One region of the Enterobacter sp. 6722112 genome, then DNA from elsewhere that is predicted to be linked to it. Evidence: predicted binding sites of a transcription regulator. Region 1 holds the regulator's gene; each other region holds the start of a gene.
The links. The regulator sigma-54, encoded in region 1, starts transcription at its own class of promoters, with help from an activator protein. The targets are predictions, from matches to a motif close to GTTGGCACANNTTTCGCTNT.

Region 1 (6,988 bases):
GCAGCTGGGTGAGAAAAGGGCTGGAGGCCGGGCTGACGCTGGGCGTCGAGACGGTGTGGAGCAAAAAACGCATTTTAACCGTCTACCTGAATATCGCGGAATTTGGTGACGGCGTATTTGGTGTCGAAGCGGCATCGCAGCGCTATTTTGGCAAGCCCGCCAGCAGGCTGACTATGTCCGAAGCGGCACTGCTTGCCGCCGTGCTGCCGAACCCGCTGCGTTTTAAGGCCAGCGCCCCGTCAGGCTACGTGCGAAGCCGCCAGGCGTGGATTATGCGTCAGATGCGCCAGCTGGGTGGGGAAGGGTTTATGGAGCGAAATAATCTTAGGTAGGGCGGGTAAGCGCAGCGCTACCCGCCGACATGGCGAACGTTAGTCTTCGTCAAACCCGGCGTTGAACAGGGCAATCACTGCCGCCAGCGCTTCTTCTTCCTGCGGGCCGGTGGCTTCAACTTCAATCTGACGGCCTTTGGCAGAATCCAGCATCAGTAGCGCAATCACGCTGTTGGCTTCTGCCTCGGTTCCCTCGTCGTTGCGCAGCAGCACCTCAGCATCAAAACCCTGCATCAGTTCAAACAGCTTCATCGCCGGGCGCGCATGCATGCCCAGCTTGTTGGTGATTTCGACGGTCTGTTTTACGGTCATGTTTTGCGTTTTTCCAGCGTGCGATGACGGGACTGAACGTTCTTCCCGCGTGAGCGGAAGTAATCGGCCAGCTGTTCGGCAATGTAGACCGAACGATGTTTACCGCCGGTACAGCCAATCGCCACCGTCAGGTAGCTGCGATTGTTTGTTTCCAGCATAGGTAACCATAGCTCAAGGTAGCTTCGCGTCTGGTAGATAAAATTGTGTACTTCTGTGTGTCGATCGAGGAACGCTGCCACCGGCTTATCCAGACCGGTCATCGGACGCAGTTTCGGATCCCAGTGTGGGTTCGGCAGGAAACGCACATCAAAAACGTAATCCGCATCGATAGGTATGCCGTGCTTAAAGCCGAAGGATTCAAACACCATCGTCAGTTCGCGCTCGCGCTTGCCGAGTAAGCGCGTACGCAGCATTTCCGCCAGCTCGTGGACGGACATTTCGGAGGTGTCGACAATCAGGTCGGCCCGGGAACGCAGCGGCTCAAGCAGATCGCTCTCTTTATCGATGGCGCTTTCCAGCGAAAGATTTTTACTGGAGAGCGGATGCAAACGACGTGTATCGCTGTAGCGACGGATCAGCGTGTTGCGGTCAGCGTCCAGGAACAAGAGCTGAGGCGAGAAGCATTCCGGCAGGCTGTTCATTGCCTGCTCGAAGATTTCCGGCGATTCCGGCATGTTACGCACGTCGATACTGACGGCGGCAGAGATTTGCCTGTCCCCCAGCGTCCGCGCCAGATCGGGTAACAACACTACCGGCAGGTTATCTACACAGTAAAATCCCATGTCTTCCAGCGCGCGCAGGGCCACGGACTTCCCGGACCCCGAACGACCGCTGACGATCATCAGCACCATGTTCCGTTTCTCCTCAGGGCAGCCGTTCTGAAGGCCCTTTCCCGATTATGCCTCATCCTGATTGCCTTCTGCTTCAGTGATAATTTGATAAAGCTCTTCATCACTTTGGGCTGAGCGCAGTCGACGACAAATGGTTTTATCCGCCAGACGTTTGGCAACCAGCGACAGCGTGTGCAGGTGGGTTTTGGTCTGATCGGCAGGAACCAGCAGCGCGAAAAGCAGATCCACAGGCTGGTTATCGATGGCGTCAAAAGCGATAGGCGTTTCCAGTTGCACAAACACCCCCACGGCACGCAGCGTATCTTCTTCCAGCTTGCCATGCGGGATCGCAATGCCATTGCCGATGCCGGTACTGCCCATTTTTTCACGGGTCAGAATGGCTTCAAACACGATCTGCGGCGGCAGACCCAGCTGTTTTGCGGCCAGCTCACTGATGATTTCCAGCGCACGTTTTTTGCTCTGGCAGTGAACGCCACTGCGGGTACAATCCTGGTTAAGGACATTGCTCAGTTGAAGAGCGGAATCGTTGTTTATCATAATTTCACCTAAGCGCTAACTGTACAAATGGCCTGTTGTGTTTCACAACAGGCCGTCCTGCACCCGTTAACTGCCCGGACAATTAGTGTTGTTTCAGTTTATCTTTATGTTTATTGAGCTGTCTCGCAAGCTTATCAATCAAGCCGTCGATAGCCGCGTACATGTCTTGCCCTTCCGCACTGGCATGGAGTTCCCCTCCGTTGACGTGCAGGGTCGCATCCGAGATATGCGTCACTTTCTCCACTTTCAACACAACATAGACCTGGTTGATCCTCTCGAAATACTGCTCGAGTTTCGCAAACTTAGTGTTTACAAAATCGCGTAAAGCCTCAGTAATCTCGACGTTATGTCCGGTGATATTGAGCTGCATAGTGTCTTCCTTATCGGTTGTGTCAAACCAGTTGTTTACGCTGGTTAGACGGCGGAATGGATAAAGACTCTCGATACTTCGCGACAGTACGACGTGCCACCATAATACCCTGATCGGACAGCATGGTGGTTAACTTACTGTCACTGAGTGGCTTCGCGGGGTTCTCCGCGGCGATCAACTTCTTCACCAGTGCGCGAATAGCCGTTGACGAGGCTTCGCCGCCGCCTTCGGTGTTCACGTGGCTGGAGAAGAAATACTTAAGCTCAAAAATACCGCGTGGGCTGTGCAGATATTTCTGCGTGGTCACGCGGGAAATGGTTGATTCATGCATCTCGACGGCCTGGGCGATGTCTGCCAGCACCATCGGTTTCATAAACTCTTCGCCCTGCTCAAAGAACGCCTGCTGCTGTTCGACAATACAGCGGCTGACGCGCAGCAGCGTGTCATTACGGCTCTCCAGGCTCTTGATCAACCAGCGTGCTTCCTGAAGGTTGCTGCGAATGTATTGATTATCAGCGTCGTTACGGGCGCTGGTGCACATGGAGGCGTATTGCTGGTTGATTTGCAGGCGAGGAATGCTGTCGGCGTTCAGTTCAACGACCCACCGGCCATTGTGTTTTCTCACCAGCACATCAGGAATGACATATTCCGGTTCGCTGGTCTGGATCGACTGCCCCGGACGCGGATCGAGCGACTGGATCAGATTCACCGCTTCCTTCAGCACCTCTTCTTTCAGGCGTGTGACGCGCATCAGGGTGCGGAAGTCGTGATTCGCCAGCAGATCCAGATGATCGCTGATGATGAGCCGGGCTTCGTCAATCCACGGTGTCTCTTTGGCAAACTGCGAAAGCTGGATCAGAAGGCAGTCGCGCAGATCTTTCGCGGCGACACCTATCGGGTCGAAACGCTGAACGCGTTTCAGAACGGCTTCGATCTCTTCCAGTTCAATCTCGTCATTGCCGATGCTTTCAAGAATCTCGTCCAACGTCACGGTCAAATAGCCCGTGTCGTCAACGGCATCGACAATCGAGGTGGCAATGGCGCGATCGGTATCGGAGAAAGGGGTCAGCTCTACCTGCCACATCAGGTAGTCCTGAAGCGACTGGGTGGTTTCGCCCTGGTAGACCGGGAGTTCATCGTCCTGGTAGTCTGCACGTGTCCCGGAAGGGGTACCCGCGGTGTAAATTTCATCCCAGCTGGCATCCAGCGGCAGTTCGTCCGGCATCTCTTTCTGTTCGAGCGCATCTACGGAGTCGAGCGTTTCTGTGTCCTGCGTCTGCTGGGCGTCTACCTCGTCATGAAGATCGGTTTGCTCCAGCAGCGGATTGCTGTCCAGCGCCTGCTGGAGCTCCTGCTGGAGTTCTAACGTGGACAGCTGCAACAGACGGATTGCCTGCTGTAGCTGCGGCGTCATGGCCAGTTGCTGGCTGAGCCGTAATTGCAAACCTTGCTTCATGTTCAGAGCGTTTTTCTCCGGTTCGGCGTGACTTAACCTCTACCCTATCAGAGTCTGAAGTCTTCCCCAAGGTACACGCGCTTAACATGCTCATCTTCGAGGATTTGCTGCGGCGTACCGTGGGCAATCAGATGGCCCTGGCTCACTATGTAGGCGCGCTCACACACGGCCAGCGTTTCACGAACGTTGTGGTCCGTGATCAGTACGCCAAGCCCGCTGTCGCGCAGGTGCTCAATGATACGTTTGATATCGATAACGGAGATGGGGTCAACGCCCGCAAACGGTTCATCCAGCAGGATGAATTTTGGGTTTGCTGCCAGCGCGCGCGCAATCTCAACGCGGCGGCGTTCACCACCGGACAGCGCCTGGCCGAGGCTGTCACGCAGATGCTCGATATGAAACTCTTCCATCAGCTCGTTCGCACGGTCAGAGCGCTGCTCGCTGGTCAGATCGTCACGGATCTGGAGCACGGCCATCAGGTTGTCGAACACGCTTAAGCGGCGGAAAATAGACGCTTCCTGCGGCAAATAGCCGATGCCACGACGCGCGCGGGCATGCAGCGGCAGCAGGCTGATATCTTCATCATCGATGATGATGTTGCCGGCGTCACGCGGGACGATGCCCACCACCATGTAGAAGGTCGTGGTTTTACCCGCCCCGTTAGGGCCAAGCAAACCCACGATTTCGCCGGAGTTGACGGTCAGACTGACATCTTCGACGACGCGGCGGCCCTTATACGCTTTCGCGAGGTTTTTTGCAGTTAAAGTTGCCATAACGAATTAGTTACTCTTTTTCTGTGCCGGAGCCTGACCGTTGTTCTTGTCCTGCAACTGCGAAGGCACAAGCACGGTCGTGACGCGTTTGCCTTTTTCGCTGGAGGCCTGCATTTTCTGCTCTTTCACCAGATAGGTGATCTTGTCGCCTTTGATATTGCTGTCCAGCTGTTCTAGGTAAGCATTACCGGTCAGGATGACCAGATCCTTCGCCAGTTCATAGTGCATATGCGAGGCATGGCCTTTCACCGGCTTGCCGTTGTCCTGCATCTGGTAGAAGGTGGCCGGGTTGCCATAACCATCGATAATCTCTTTGCCCTGCTCGCCGCCCGGACGGGTAACGACCACTTTGTCGGCGTTGATTTTAATGGTGCCCTGGGTCATGACGACGTTGCCGGTAAAGGTGACGACGTTACCCTGCATATCCAGAGACTGGGTATCGGATTCAATATGAATCGGCTGTTCGGTGTCGCCAGTCACAGCAAGCGCGGGAAGACTGGCCGCCAGCAGCGCGCTGGCGATAACAACTTTAAGGCTGAGTTTGTTTGTTTTGAATTTCATAGGAGGTTCTAACCTTTTCAATCAGCTCGGCGTTTTTGCTGCGTAAGTTCCCGCGCATTCTTAAACCGCTGGAATTAAATGTTGTGCCATACAGGGTGACTAGATCCTGCGACGTGACATCCTGGGTGACCAGGTTGATCTGGGCGTTATCCGTCGTAATTTTTCGCAGTTGCGCGTCAGCGGTCAGGGCGTTGACTTCAACGTGACCATACAGGTAAAGCATACGGTCATTTGTCAGTTTTGCCCGGTCAGACTTGATAGACCACGTCGGCACTTTGTCCGTATCAAAGGTGGTCATGACCGGTTGGGTAAACCACGAGGTACCGTCATCTGAAAAATATTCTACATGCTGAGCAACGAGGCGATAGTTCAGCGCGCCTTCCGGGCTATAGACCACGGTGTCGCTGTGATCGCTTTTGTAGGTCGGGTCGCTCGTGTTAACCACTTCCGCTTGCGTATCATCGCGGTCAGCGAGGTTGACGCCAATCAGTACCAGGGCGACAAGCGCAAGCAGAATGATAACCCAACGTCTGGTTTTACTCATATCGATTGCCCTTTCGCCTCATCAAGCTTGCCCTGCGACAGCAGAAGCAGATCGCAGACTTCACGGACGGCGCCGCGGCCACCGTGAATATGGGTAACGTAATCAGCACGCGGGATCAGCAGCGGGTGCGCGTCAGCCACGGCGATGCTCAGACCCACCTCCGCCATCACTGGCCAGTCGATCAAATCATCCCCGACGTATGCCACATTCTCTGGTGCAATGGCCAGTTTTCCCAGCAGATCCCGGAAAGCTACCATCTTATCAGACTGCCCCTGATAGAGATGGGTAATGCCCAGCGTTTCACACCGATCTTCTACCAGTTTAGCTTTCCGCCCGGTGATGATAGCAACTTCAATACCGGACGTGAGCGCACAGCGGATACCGTAACCGTCGCGAACGTTAAAGGCTTTCAGCTCTTCGCCGTTATTGCCCATATAAATCAGACCGTCGGAGAGCACACCATCCACATCGAGGATCAACAGGCGGATATTTTCCGCCTTTGCCATCATGTGGGCGCTCACCGGGCCATAACAGGTTGCAAGGGATGCACCCGCATTACTCATTGTCTTATCCTTCATTACACTACGCCAGCGCGCAGCAGATCATGCATATGTACCACACCCAGCAGTTGGTCGCCATCGGCAACCATCACTGAGGTAATATGACGGGACTGCATCAGGTTCAGCACATCTACCGCCAGCGTGCCCGGACGGACGCGGATCCCGCCTGGCGTCATCACATCAGCAATGCCCAGCGTTCGGACATCCACACCCATATCGAATACCCGGCGCAGGTCGCCGTCGGTGAAAATGCCCTGAATCTTCATCAGATCGTCGCAGATAACCGTCATGCCCAGGTTTTTACGGGTGATCTCCAGTAACGCGTCGCGCAAAGAGGCCTCTTTGCTCACGTGCGGGATCTCATCTCCGGTGTGCATAATATCGTTAACCCGCAGCAGCAGTTTGCGCCCGAGCGCGCCGCCGGGATGAGACAGGGCAAAATCTTCAGGCGTAAAACCGCGGGCTTCCAGCAGCGCAACGGCAAGGGCATCGCCCATCACCAGCGCGGCGGTTGTGCTGGAGGTCGGCGCCAGCCCCAGCGGACAGGCTTCTTTAGGCACTTTCACGCACAGGTGAATATCCGCCGCACGCGCCATGCTGCTTTCCGGTCGGCTGGTCATGCAAATCAGCGGTACGTGCAGACGCTTCAGCACCGGGATCAACGCCAGGATTTCATTCGATTCCCCGGAGTT
Region 2 (6,988 bases), 1.3 Mb from region 1:
CCGCCTTCCTGCGTCGTCATGCCCAGGAAGAGATGACGCACATGCAGCGTCTGTTTGATTACCTGACGGACACCGGCAGCCTGCCGCGCATTGATAACGTGGCATCGCCTTTTGCCGAATACGGCTCTCTTGATGAACTGTTCCGCGCCACCTATGAGCATGAACAGCTGATCACCCAGAAAATTAATGAACTGGCTCATGCCGCCATGACCAGCCAGGATTATCCAACCTTTAATTTCCTTCAGTGGTATGTGGCTGAACAGCACGAAGAAGAGAAGCTGTTTAAATCCGTGCTGGATAAATTATCTCTGGCAGGTAAATCCGGGGAAGGTCTGTACTTCATTGATAAAGAGCTGTCGACGCTCGATACCCAGAATTAACAGAAAAGCGGTGCTGAGTTTTCAGCACCGCATTATTTAATGGCGGCAAATTTTACTTTCGTGAGTGGAAAATCCGTCTGCTGCCGGAATGAATTTTCCGCGCGCCGCCAGAAACGCCACCAGCTCCGCGGCCGTCATCTCCGAAGCTGAACAGGTATGGAAACGCGCCGCTTCGCCAAAGCGGGCATGTATCGCCTCAACCAGACTCTCCTCCGTATAGCGCTCACCTGACTCAATCATCATATTCAGCACGTCGTGTCCGTGAATTGACATGGTTACCTCTCGCAAATAAAAAGCAGACTAAACGTTCCCTCCACGGCACGCTTTGCGCTGGCTCAGGTTACCCTTTTCTTTTTGTAAATTAATTATTACACCCTATGTAACGGTGATTTGACGAGATGGTGCTTTTCCCTTACTCTGCGCCGCAGAATGAGTCGCGGTATGGAAGCGTTGTAGAGGAAAGCGTGAAGAACAGAACTCTGGGAAGTATTTTTATCGTCGCCGGAACGACAATTGGCGCAGGAATGTTGGCCATGCCGTTGGCTGCCGCCGGCGTCGGGTTTGGGGTTACCGTAGTGCTGCTGGGCGGTCTGTGGGCCCTGATGTGTTACACCGCGCTATTATTGCTGGAGGTTTATCAGCATGTCCCTGCCGATACTGGCTTAGGCTCCCTGGCTGCACGCTATCTTGGACGCTACGGGCAGTGGATCACCGGTTTCAGCATGATGTTCCTGATGTACGCCCTGACTGCCGCTTACATCAGCGGCGCCGGGGAGTTGATTGCGTCAAGTATCAATGACGGCTTCGGCGCGTCACTTTCACCGGAAACAGGCGCCATTGTCTTTACGCTGATCGGTGGCGGCGTGGTTTGCGCGGGCACATCGCTGGTCGATCTGTTTAACCGTTTTTTGTTCAGCGCCAAAATTCTCTTCCTGATTGTGATGCTGGTGCTGCTGGCACCGCATGTTCACAAGATTAACCTGCTCTCCCTCCCGCTGGAGAAAGGTCTGGCGCTTTCGGCCATCCCGGTTATTTTCACCTCCTTCGGTTTTCACGGCAGCGTGCCGAGCATCGTGAGCTATATGAACGGTGATATTCGCAAGCTGCGCCGCGTCTTTGTTATCGGCAGCGCCATTCCGTTGATTGCTTACCTGTTCTGGCAGCTGGTGACGCTGGGCAGTATTGATTCCAATACCTTTATCGGCCTGATGGCAGAGCATTCTGGTCTGAATGGATTCCTGGTTGCCCTGCGTAACGTGGTGGCCTCTTCACACGTGGAGCTGGCGGTACATCTGTTTGCAGACCTGGCGCTGGCAACCTCCTTCCTCGGCGTGGCGCTTGGCCTGTTTGACTATATGGCGGATCTGTTCCAGCGTCGCAATACCGTTGCCGGACGCTTACAGACGGGGGCGATGACCTTCCTGCCGCCGCTGGCCTTCGCGCTCTTTTACCCGCGCGGGTTTGTGATGGCGCTGGGGTATGCTGGCGTGGCGTTATCGGTACTGGCCCTGCTGCTGCCTTCCCTGCTGGCGTGGAAGAGCCGCCAGCAACATCCGCAGCAGGGGTATCGCGTAGCGGGCGGTACGCCAATGCTGTGCGTGGTGTTTGGTTGTGGGGTGGTGATTATTCTGGTGCAGGTGCTGATTGCAGCGGGGATGCTGCCGGAAGTGGGATAACTTATTTATACAGGTCCTGAGGTACTGTTCCGTTCACATTAAGATCAACAGAATATAATTTTTTCACAGCATGTGAACGGGATAAGGGGGCCGCCGCGGCCCCCTTATCAATCCCCGCGGCCCCGCGGAAAATCGGTGCTTCGCACTGCGCTCACCTCCCGACCATCTGCCTGCGGTCGGCTCAACTCGACATCCTGTCTCGATTCGCCTCTGGCCGCCATCCATGGCGTCCAGCCTTTGTCATCTGGTCTCCGGTTCGCCGATTTTAGCGGGGACTCAACACCCGTGCCCCATTCAGGCCACAGTAATTAATGATTTAATGCAGGCAGCAGCTTTTAAACTTCTTCCCACTCCCGCACGGGCACGGATCGTTACGCCCCACCTTCGACCCGTTCACGATCGGCTTTTTCGCTTCCGGCTGCTGCGGGTTAGCCACCCAGTAGTTATACAAACGCAGCGCCGCAGGCTGAATGCTTTCGATGCTGGCCATGTACTCCTCTTCGGTCAGCGCATCCAGCTTCTCGCTGTTCTCTTCCGTCCCGTGCAGGGCAATCACCGCCAGGTCCGCTTCCAGCGCTTCCGGCAGGGATGACCAGTCCGTCAGCGCCACGCCGCGCATGTAACCATAGCACCACTCTTCCACCACGGTATAGCTCTGACCGTCAACGTCGTTATAGCCAAACAGCGGTTCAAACTGATCCGGGTATTCGCTCAAACGCTCGGCAATATCGTTCATGTGCTTAAAGCAGAGATCGATAAAACGGTTCATCTCACGATCGTTTTTCCAGCGCGGAATATATTTCTCACCACCCCAGACCGCCACCAGCCAGGTGTCGGGCTCCACCACAACGGGACCGGAAAGTACTGCGGTAAGCATGCCGTCCAGTTCGGACACGTCAATCACGGATGCATCGTCGTGACCGTAAGAGATTAATGTCTCTTCCAGCCACGCCATCTCGCTTTCATTTAATGGGCCTTCAGCCATTGCTGATACTCCTGATAAAAAAAACGATCCTGACATAGATCGCCGCGTGTGCCTATCTGAAGTTTAGGTCTTTATTGCTGCAAAAACGTGCAAATCGTGACCGTTGCACAACTTATGGGCTTTGTTGTTAAGGAGATGTGATCTCCGCTGTAAATTCATCTCATCCCGCAAAGGCGCATAAAACGGCGCTCTATACTCAACGTGTTGTGACCCGGTCAAGGGATTAACCATTCTGGCAACCTTTTTGCTTAATGTTCTGCGCGCTTCGCGGTGCGTGGGATCCTCGCCGTATTAAGCATGAGATTGCTTCTAAAGTGCATTTTGTTCTCGCTCTTGTTTTTGGATTTACGATGCCATCAGGCGTTCGGGTTTATACCTGGTGCAAAAACCTCTTTGCTAAGGAACATAATAATGTCGCTGAAATTTATCAAAACTCCCCTCTCCCTGGTGCTCGCCGGTTGTCTGGTGACGGCCTTTTCCGCGCAGGCCGATATCGTCATCGGCGTGGCCGGGCCGTTCACAGGCCCGAACGCAACCTACGGCGATCAATACTGGCATGGCGCTACGCAGGCGGCGGAAGACATTAACGCCGCCGGCGGGATCAACGGTGAGAAAATCAAACTGGTTCAGGGCGACGACGCCTGCGAGCCCAAACAGGCCGTCGCCGTTGCCAACCGCTTAGTCGATCAGGATAAGGTGAAAGCGGTCGTCGGCCACTTCTGCTCCTCGTCGACCATGCCCGCCTCCGAGGTCTACAGCGATGCAGGGATCCTCTCCATCACCCCCGGCTCAACGAACCCGCTTATTACCGAACGTGGCATGAGCGATATATTTCGCATGTGCGGACGTGACGACCAGCAGGGCCAGGTCGCCAGCGATTTCATTCTTGATAAGCTGAAAGCCAAACGGGTGGTCATCATCCACGATAAAGACACCTACGGCCAGGGGCTGGCGGACGCCACTAAGGCGGCGCTGGCGAAACGCGGCGTGAAGGAGGTGATGTACGAAGGGTTATCCCGCGGGGAGAAAGACTTTAACGCGCTGGTGACCAAAATTGGCGCACAAAAACCGGACGTGGTGTTCTTCGGAGGCTGTCACCCGGAAGCGGGCCCGCTGGTTCGCCAGATGCGTGAACAGGGCGTGCAGGCGAAGTTCTTCTCGGGAGACTGTATCGTCAATGAAGAGATGGTCACCGCCGCCGGTGGGGCGCAATACACCAACGGTATTTACATGACCTTCGGTAAAGATCCGCGCCTGATCCCGGACGGAAAAGCCGTCATCGAGAAATTCCGCACCGGTAAATTTGAACCTGAAGGATACACCCTCTACGCCTACGCGTCTGTGCAGGCTATCGCGGCGGCATTCAAGGCCACGAAAGGGACGGATTCCGCAAAAGCCAGCGAGTGGCTGAAGGCCAACCCTGTCGACACGGTAATGGGTAAAAAAGCCTGGGACAGCAAAGGTGACCTCAAAGTCTCTGACTACGTGGTCTATCAGTGGGATGACAAAGGCAAATATAAAGAAGTGCCTTAACGGGACGGAATCTGCTCAGCGCCGGCAGGTCTGACTGTCGGCGTAACCCTTTATTCAGGTGCGCGACCATGAGTACATTCTTCCTGCAACAATTAATTAATGGCTTAACGCTGGGTTCGGTCTACGGCCTTATCGCCATCGGCTACACCATGGTGTACGGCATCATGGGTATGATCAATTTCGCCCACGGCGAAGTGTATATGATCTCCGCCTATCTCTCGGCCATTGGCCTGGCCCTGCTGGCGTTTTTTGGACTCCACTCCTTTCCGCTGCTGATCCTGGGGACGCTGGTTTTCACCATCGTGGTCACCGGCGTTTATGGCTGGACGATTGAGCGCATCGCCTATAAGCCGCTACGCAACTCGACGCGTCTGGCACCGCTGATTTCGGCCATCGGGATGTCGTTGATACTGCAAAACTACGTCCAGCTCAGCCAGGGCCCGCGCCAGCAGGGCGTGCCCACCATGCTTGATGGCGTGCTGCGTTTTCACCTCGGCGAAGGGTTTGTCCAGATAACCTATACCAAAGTCTTTATTCTCATCGCCTCGTTCGCGGGCATGCTGGTGCTGACCTGGATTATCAACCGTACCCGCTTAGGACGCATGTGCCGTGCGGTACAGCAGGATCGTAAGATGGCCTCCATCCTGGGTATCAACACCGACAGAATTATTTCGCTGGTGTTTATTATCGGCGCAGCCATGGCCGGGCTGGCGGGCGTGCTAATCACCATGAATTACGGCACCTTTGATTTTTACGTCGGGTTTGTTATCGGCATCAAGGCCTTTACGGCGGCGGTGCTGGGCGGCATCGGCTCTCTGCCCGGTGCGATGCTTGGCGGGCTGATTCTGGGCGTCGCAGAAGCGCAATTCTCCGGGATGGTGAACTCGGATTATAAAGACGTGTTCTCGTTTGGATTGCTGGTCTTAATTCTGATCTTTCGTCCTCAGGGGCTGCTGGGCCGCCCCGTCGTGGCTAAAGTGTAAGGAACAACGCGATGACCTCTGACGGTTTTTCCCTGAAGCGCTGCATTCTGGACTCGATTTTTTCCGGAATGATCGCTCTGATTATTTTCGGCCCGATTGCGGGCGTGATACTGGATGGTTACAGCTTTACCTTTGACGGCCAGCGGCTGGCGTGGATTGTAGGCACGGTGATGGTGGGACGCTTTTTGCTGAGCGCGTTTTCAGCTACGGCGGCCGGAAGACGTTTACAGGCACAGTTTGAATCCGACAATGCGGGGGTGTATGTCCGGCCGCCGGCGTATAAAAGTCCCATGCGCTGGATCATTCCGCTGATTGTCACGCTGGCGATCTGCTTCCCGTTTGTGGCCACTAAATACGTTCTGACGGTTGCCATTCTCGGACTGATCTACGTCCTGCTCGGTCTTGGGCTGAACATTGTTGTTGGCCTGGCAGGGCTGCTGGATCTGGGTTATGTCGCCTTCTATGCCATCGGCGCTTACGGGCTGGCGCTCGGGTATCAGTATCTGGGGCTTGGGTTCTGGAGCATGCTGCCGCTGGCGGCGCTAATGGCCGCGGGCGCGGGCGCCCTGCTCGGCTTTCCGGTGCTGCGCATGCACGGGGATTATCTCGCCATCGTCACGCTCGGGTTTGGCGAGATCATCCGCCTGGTGCTGAACAACTGGCTCACCTTCACCGGCGGGCCTAACGGCGTTTCAGCCCCTGCCCCGACCTTTTTTGGTCTGGAGTTTGGCCGACGCGCCAAAGAAGGCGGCGTCCCCTTCCACGAGTTCTTCGGCCTGACCTATAACCCCAACTTGAAGTTTATCTTCATCTATGCGGTGCTGTTCCTGGTAGTCATGCTGGTGCTGTACATTAAACACCGGCTGACCCGAATGCCCATTGGACGGGCGTGGGAAGCGCTCCGTGAGGATGAGATTGCCTGCCGTTCAATGGGGCTGAATCACGTTCTGGTCAAACTCTCGGCCTTCACCCTGGGCGCATCGACGGCAGGTATCGCCGGGGTGTTTTTTGCCACCTACCAGGGGTTTGTTAACCCGACCTCTTTCACCTTTTTTGAATCGGCCCTGATCCTCGCCATTGTGGTCCTGGGCGGGATGGGCTCCACCGTCGGCGTCGTACTGGCCGCCTTTGTGCTGACCGTCACGCCGGAACTGCTGCGCAGCTTTGCGGAATATCGCGTGCTGCTGTTTGGCATGCTGATGGTGGTGATGATGATCTGGCGTCCTCGCGGTCTGATCCGCATCAACCGCAGCGGATTTGCCGTGCGTAAAGGAGTGGCGCCATGAACGCAACGATTTTACGTGTAGAACATCTGATGATGCACTTCGGCGGGATCAAGGCCTTAAACGACGTCAATCTTGAGGTGCAGCGCGGCTCCATTACCGCACTCATTGGGCCTAACGGCGCGGGAAAAACGACCGTCTTTAACTG
Region 3 (6,988 bases), 560 kb from region 1:
TTGGCCTCTGCTACAGCCTGATGAACTGCGCCTACGGTGCAATGGTTCCGGCCATCACCAAAAACCCGAACGAGCGCGCGCAGCTTGCGGCGTGGCGTCAGGGCGGCGCAACGGTAGGACTGTTGCTCTGTACTGTCGGCTTTATGCCGATTCAGGCGCTGTTCGTCAGCCAGCCCTCACTCGGCTATCTGGTGGCCGCGCTGGTGTTCGTCACCGGGGGACTGTTCTGCATGTGGTGGTGCTACAGCGGGGTGAAAGAGCGCTACGTCGAGCTTACGCCCGATCACCATAAGCCCGGCATTCTGAAATCGTTCTGCGCGATTTTCCGCAATCCGCCGCTGCTGGTGCTGTGCATCGCCAACCTGTGTACCCTCGCCGCGTTTAACATCAAGCTGGCGATTCAGGTCTATTACACCCAGTACGTGCTGAACGATCTGCATCTCCTGTCGTGGATGGGCTTTTTCAGCATGGGTTGCATTCTGATTGGCGTGTTTCTGGTGCCTGGCGCGGTGAAGCGCTTTGGCAAGAAGCCGGTCTATCTGGGCGGGCTGACGCTATGGGCGGTGGGCGACGTGCTGAACTTCGTCTGGGGAACCAGTTCCCTGCTGTTCGTGCTCTTTTCCTGCATGGCCTTTTTCGGCACCGCGTTTGTGAACAGCCTGAACTGGGCGCTGGTGCCGGATACGGTTGATTACGGCGAGTGGAAAACCGGGATCCGCGCCGAAGGGTCGGTGTATACCGGCTATACCTTCTCGCGCAAAATCTCCGCGGCGCTGGCCGGTTTTCTGCCCGGTATCATGCTGACCCAGATTGGCTATGTTCCCCATGCCGTACAGAGCGCAGGCACGCTGCTTGGGTTGCGCCAGCTTATTTTCCTCTGGCCGTGCGGCCTGGCGATCGTTGCCGCCGTGACCATGGGGCTGTTTTATAAACTCAACGAAGCGCGCTTCGCCTTTATTATCGAGGAGATTGGAAAACGGAAAAAACAGACAGCAAATACCCCTGAGATAACCACCAACAATAAAGCGTCAGCAGTCACTTTATAACAATAAATCCGGCCAGTATGTCCTTCCTGTTTATCAGGAGGGAGGCCTTTCTGTACCTGATACATGGACAAATTATGAAAAGAATCATCACCGTACTGATCGTGTCGTCTGTGTCCTGCCCGGTTTTTGCCGGGGCCTATGTCGAAACGCGCGAAGCCTACAACACCGCCTCTGAGCTGCACGAAGTGATCCTGCGTGCGGGCTATAACTTCGATATGGGCGCGGGACTGATGTTCACCAACGCTTATAACGTGGGGAAATGGGACGAACTGAAGCACAGCTATAACGAAATTGAGGGGTGGTATCCACTCTTCAAACCGACCGACAAACTGACCTTCCAGCCCGGCGGCTTGATTAATGACAGCAGCGCAGGATCAGGTGGCGCGGTTTATTTAGATACTAACTATAAATTTACGGACTGGTTTAATCTGACGTTCCGCTATCGCTATAACCATAACAATTACGATACGCCGGACTATAACGGGCAGATGGATAAGAACGACACACATGAATTTGCCAACTACTGGAATTTCAAAGTGACGGATGCGTTTTTCTACACCTTTGAGCCGCACTTTTTCCAGCGGGTGAATGATTACCACAGCAAAAATGGCAAAGATCATCACTGGGAAATTACCAATAAATTCAGCTATAAGATCGACAGAAACTGGCTGCCGTATCTTGAGCTACAGTGGCTGGACCGATGGAATGATTACAACCGCGAGCAGTACCGGATCCGTTTAGGGTTGCGGTATTCGTTCTAATAAAAAAAGCCGCTGATCGCTCAGCGGCTTTTTCGTTGCCGGGTGGCGCATGCGCTTACCCGGCCTACGGCATAACCGAATTACTCTTCTTTCGCACCGCGCATTGCACGTTTACGATCGTTCTCGGTCAGGTGACGTTTACGGATACGAATTGACTGAGGCGTCACTTCGACCAGTTCGTCATCATCGATGAATTCCAGAGCCTGCTCCAGCGTCATCTTGATCGGTGGAACCAGAACCGTTGCTTCGTCAGTACCGGACGCACGCATGTTGGTCAGTTTCTTACCGGTCAGGCAGTTTACCGTCAGGTCGTTAGAACGGCTGTGAATACCGATGATCTGGCCTTCGTAAACTTCAGCGCCGTGGCCCAGGAACAGCTTACCGCGATCCTGCAAACCGAACAGCGCAAACGCAACCGCTTTACCCTGACCGTTGGAGATCAGCACGCCGTTGTTACGCTGGCCCACTTCGCCCGGACGAACGTCGTCGTAGTGGCTGAAGGTGGAGTACAGCAGACCGGTACCGGAAGTCATGGTCATGAACTCAGAACGGAAGCCGATCAGGCCACGGCTTGGGATCACGTAGTCGAGACGTACGCGGCCTTTGCCATCTGGATTCATGTTTTTCAGGTCGCCTTTACGCTCACCCAGTGCCTGCATCACAGAACCCTGGTGCTGTTCTTCAACGTCCAGCGTTACGTTTTCGAATGGCTCTTGTTTACGGCCATCGATTTCGCGGAAGATAACTTTCGGACGGGAAACCGCCATCTCGAAACCTTCACGACGCATGTTCTCAATCAGAACAGACAGGTGCAGCTCACCACGACCCGAAACGCGGAATGCATCAGCGTCTTCGGTTTCTTCAACGCGCAGCGCAACGTTGTGCACCAGCTCTTTGTTCAGGCGGTCAAGGATCTGACGAGAGGTAACAAACTTACCTTCTTTACCACAGAACGGAGAGGTGTTGACGTTGAAGAACATGGATACGGTTGGTTCATCAACGGACAGGGCTGGCAGCGCTTCGACGTTCTGCGGATCGCAGATGGTGTCGGAGATGTTCAGTTCACCCAGACCGGTGATGGCAATGATGTCGCCCGCTTCAGCGATGTCGCTCTCGATACGCTCAAGACCCAGGTGAGTCAGAACTTTACCGACTTTACCGTTACGGGTTTTGCCTTCGCTATCGATGATAGTGACCTGCTGGTTAGGCTTCACTTTACCGCGCTTGATACGACCAATGCCGATTACGCCAACGTAGTTGTTGTAGTCGAGCTGAGAGATCTGCATTTGCAGGGTGCCTTCCAGGTCAACGTTTGGCGCAGGAACGCGGTCAACAATCGTCTGGTACAGCGGAGTCATGTCTTCCGCCATGTCTTCGTGATCCAGACCGGCGATACCGTTCAGCGCAGACGCATAAACGATAGGGAAGTCCAGCTGTTCGTCGGTCGCGTCGAGGTTAACGAACAGGTCGAAGACCTGGTCAACAACCCAGTCAGGACGCGCGCCAGGACGGTCAACCTTGTTGATCACAACGATAGGTTTCAGGCCGTGGGCAAATGCTTTTTTGGTCACGAAGCGCGTTTGCGGCATAGGGCCATCAAATGCGTCAACCACCAGCAGCACGGAATCCACCATGGACATCACGCGCTCAACTTCACCACCGAAGTCGGCGTGCCCTGGGGTATCAACGATGTTGATACGGTAGTCATTCCATTTGATAGCGGTGTTTTTGGCGAGGATGGTAATCCCACGCTCTTTCTCCAAATCGTTGGAGTCCATCACACGCTCTTGAGTTTCGGCACGAGCATCAAACGTACCGGACTGCTGTAGCAGCTTATCAACCAGGGTAGTTTTACCATGGTCGACGTGCGCGATGATGGCGATATTACGCAATTTTTCGATCACAACTTTGCCTCAGGCATTTAGAAATAGCGCGTTATTGTACACGGATTAATCGCACTACAAAACAGGATCACAAACATCCCCCGCAAACAAGTATTGCAGAGATGCTTTGTGATCGCTTTCACGGAGCGGTAAAAGGGCACTTTAACGTAAATTGCACCAATATGGTGCTCGATGTTCACACAGAAGCACTATAATGGTGCAACAAATCCAATGTGGTGCAGCCCTTCTGCACTATGGTGCGCATGATAACGCCTTTTTGGGGTGTTTTAAAAGTTGGCACAGATTTCGCTTTACAGAAATACAGTAAAAATATGGCAGCCCAGCCGATTTGAAGACCTCGTTACCACGACGACAATGACCAATCTGGAGAGTTAAGTATGTCCGCTGAACACGTTTTGACGATGCTGAACGAACATGAAGTGAAGTTTGTTGATCTGCGCTTCACCGATACCAAAGGTAAAGAACAGCACGTCACGATCCCTGCTCATCAGGTGAACGCCGAATTCTTTGAAGAAGGCAAAATGTTTGACGGCTCCTCCATTGGCGGCTGGAAAGGCATTAACGAATCCGACATGGTTCTGATGCCAGACGCAACCACTGCGCTCATTGACCCGTTCTACGAAGAACCTACGCTGATCATCCGCTGCGATATCCTGGAACCTGGCACGCTGCAAGGCTATGACCGTGACCCACGCTCCATCGCAAAACGCGCTGAAGAGTACCTGCGTTCTACCGGCATCGCAGACACCGTTCTGTTCGGGCCAGAGCCAGAGTTCTTCCTGTTCGACGACATCCGTTTTGGCGCTTCCATTTCTGGTTCCCACGTCGCTATCGATGACATCGAAGGCGCATGGAACTCTTCCACCAAATACGAAGGTGGTAACAAAGGTCACCGTCCGGGCGTGAAAGGCGGTTACTTCCCGGTTCCTCCGGTCGATTCTTCACAGGACATCCGTTCTACCATGTGTCTGATCATGGAAGAGATGGGCCTGGTTGTTGAAGCGCACCACCACGAAGTGGCAACGGCTGGCCAGAACGAAATCGCAACCCGCTTCAACACCATGACTAAGAAAGCGGATGAGATTCAGATCTACAAATACGTTGTGCACAACGTTGCGCACCGTTTCGGTAAAACCGCGACCTTCATGCCAAAACCCATGTTCGGCGACAACGGTTCCGGTATGCACTGCCACATGTCCCTGTCCAAGAACGGCACCAACCTGTTCTCTGGCGACAAATATGCGGGTCTGTCTGAGCAGGCGCTGCACTACATCGGCGGTGTTATCAAGCACGCTAAAGCGATCAACGCCCTGGCGAACCCGACCACCAACTCCTACAAGCGTCTGGTCCCAGGTTACGAAGCACCGGTGATGCTGGCTTACTCTGCCCGTAACCGTTCTGCGTCTATCCGTATCCCGGTGGTGGCGTCTCCGAAAGCGCGTCGTATCGAAGTGCGCTTCCCGGACCCGGCGGCTAACCCATACCTGTGCTTCGCAGCACTGCTGATGGCCGGTCTGGACGGTATCAAGAACAAGATCCACCCGGGCGAAGCCATGGACAAAAACCTGTACGACCTGCCGCCAGAAGAAGCGAAAGAGATCCCACAGGTTGCCGGCTCTCTGGAAGAAGCCCTGCAAGCGCTGGACGCAGACCGTGAGTTCCTGACCGCTGGCGGCGTGTTCACCGATGAAGCTATCGACGCTTACATCGCGCTGCGTACCGAAGAAAACGACCGCGTTCGCATGACGCCGCACCCGGTTGAGTTCGAACTGTACTACAGCGTTTAATTGATTTGTTTTACCCGGCGCATACGCGTCGGGAGTAGTTGCCGTGGAAACTTTAGCCCATCTTCGGATGGGCTTTTTTCTCCACCAACAACCTGATCTCACGCGCTTTTTACCTCTAAAACGCTATACTGCACTAAAATAGTGCAACGACTCCAGGAGACTGCTGAATGGCAACTGGCACGCTGCCCGATGCTGGGCAGATCCTCAATTCTTTGATTAACAGTATTTTGCTGGTCGACGACGAGCTGGCGGTGCATTACGCCAACCCGGCGGCGCAGCAGCTGCTCGCCCAAAGCGCCCGTAAACTGTTTGGCACGCCGCTGCCGGAACTGCTGAGCTATTTCTCGCTGAATATTGGCCTGATGCAGGAGAGTTTGCAGGCGGGTCAGGGCTTCACCGATAACGAAGTGACGCTGGTGATTGACGGACGCTCGCATATTTTGTCCCTCACCGCACAGCGCCTGCCGGATGGCATGATTCTGCTGGAAATGGCGCCGATGGATAACCAGCGTCGTCTCAGCCAGGAGCAGCTTCAGCATGCGCAGCAGATTGCGGCGCGCGACCTGGTGCGCGGGCTGGCTCATGAAATTAAAAACCCGCTGGGCGGCTTACGCGGTGCGGCACAACTTTTGACCAAAGCGCTGCCTGACCCTGCCCTGGCGGAGTATACCAACGTCATTATCGAGCAGGCGGACCGTCTGCGTAATCTGGTCGATCGTCTGCTCGGGCCGCAGCAGCCGGGGATGCATGTTTCAGAAAGCATTCACAAGGTCGCGGAGCGGGTGGTGAAACTCGTCTCTATGGAGCTGCCAGATAACGTCACGCTGGTGCGTGATTACGACCCAAGCCTGCCGGAGCTGGCGCACGATCCGGACCAGATTGAACAGGTGCTGTTGAACATTGTGCGTAACGCGTTGCAGGCGCTGGGCCCGGAGGGTGGCGAAATTATTCTGCGTACCCGCACCGCGTTCCAGCTGACGCTGCACGGCGTGCGTTATCGTCTGGCGGCACGTATTGATGTGGAAGATAACGGGCCGGGGATCCCGCCGCATCTCCAGGACACCCTGTTCTACCCGATGGTCAGCGGTCGCGAAGGCGGCACCGGGCTGGGGTTATCCATCGCCCGTAATTTGATTGACCAACACTCCGGCAAAATTGAATTTACCAGTTGGCCGGGACATACCGAGTTTTCGGTTTTCCTGCCGATTAAAAAATAAAGGTGACGTTTATGCAACGAGGGATAGTCTGGGTAGTCGATGACGATAGCTCCATCCGTTGGGTGCTTGAACGCGCGCTCACAGGAGCGGGATTAAGCTGCACGACATTTGAGAGCGGCAGCGAAGTGCTCGACGCACTCACCACCAAAACGCCGGACGTTCTGCTCTCGGATATTCGCATGCCGGGCATGGACGGACTGGCGCTCTTAAAGCAGATCAAACAGCGCCACCCCATGCTTCCGGTCATCATAATGACCGCCCACTCCGACCTGG

Region 2: a site for sigma-54 is predicted at 3,273-3,292, ahead of AC4OVU_RS13345 (branched-chain amino acid ABC transporter substrate-binding protein). Genes of this name have one in related genera too.
Region 3: a site for sigma-54 is predicted at 3,984-4,003, ahead of glnA (glutamate--ammonia ligase). Genes of this name have one in related genera too.

What each region holds. Positions count from the first base shown of each region.
Region 1 covers NZ_JBZWGR010000007.1:3,747,080-3,754,067, reverse strand. The annotation lists gene mtgA (monofunctional biosynthetic peptidoglycan transglycosylase) at 1-332, shown strand, start outside; gene npr (PTS phosphocarrier protein NPr) at 372-644, opposite strand; gene rapZ (RNase adapter RapZ) at 641-1,495, opposite strand; gene ptsN (PTS IIA-like nitrogen regulatory protein PtsN) at 1,541-2,032, opposite strand; gene hpf (ribosome hibernation promoting factor) at 2,115-2,402, opposite strand; gene rpoN (RNA polymerase factor sigma-54) at 2,425-3,858, opposite strand; gene lptB (LPS export ABC transporter ATP-binding protein) at 3,906-4,631, opposite strand; gene lptA (lipopolysaccharide ABC transporter substrate-binding protein LptA) at 4,638-5,192, opposite strand; gene lptC (LPS export ABC transporter periplasmic protein LptC) at 5,161-5,736, opposite strand; gene kdsC (3-deoxy-manno-octulosonate-8-phosphatase KdsC) at 5,733-6,299, opposite strand; gene kdsD (arabinose-5-phosphate isomerase KdsD) at 6,314-6,988, opposite strand, start outside.
Region 2 covers NZ_JBZWGR010000007.1:2,474,380-2,481,367, forward strand. The annotation lists gene ftnA (non-heme ferritin) at 1-380, shown strand, start outside; gene AC4OVU_RS13330 (YecH family metal-binding protein) at 417-653, opposite strand; gene tyrP (tyrosine transporter TyrP) at 845-2,056, shown strand; gene AC4OVU_RS13340 (YecA/YgfB family protein) at 2,373-3,041, opposite strand; gene AC4OVU_RS13345 (branched-chain amino acid ABC transporter substrate-binding protein) at 3,453-4,574, shown strand; gene AC4OVU_RS13350 (ABC transporter permease subunit) at 4,643-5,557, shown strand; gene livM (high-affinity branched-chain amino acid ABC transporter permease LivM) at 5,569-6,843, shown strand; gene AC4OVU_RS13360 (ATP-binding cassette domain-containing protein) at 6,840-6,988, shown strand, end outside.
Region 3 covers NZ_JBZWGR010000007.1:4,302,246-4,309,233, forward strand. The annotation lists gene AC4OVU_RS22045 (MFS transporter) at 1-1,046, shown strand, start outside; gene ompL (porin OmpL) at 1,121-1,807, shown strand; gene typA (ribosome-dependent GTPase TypA) at 1,888-3,711, opposite strand; gene glnA (glutamate--ammonia ligase) at 4,089-5,498, shown strand; gene glnL (nitrogen regulation protein NR(II)) at 5,666-6,715, shown strand; gene glnG (nitrogen regulation protein NR(I)) at 6,727-6,988, shown strand, end outside.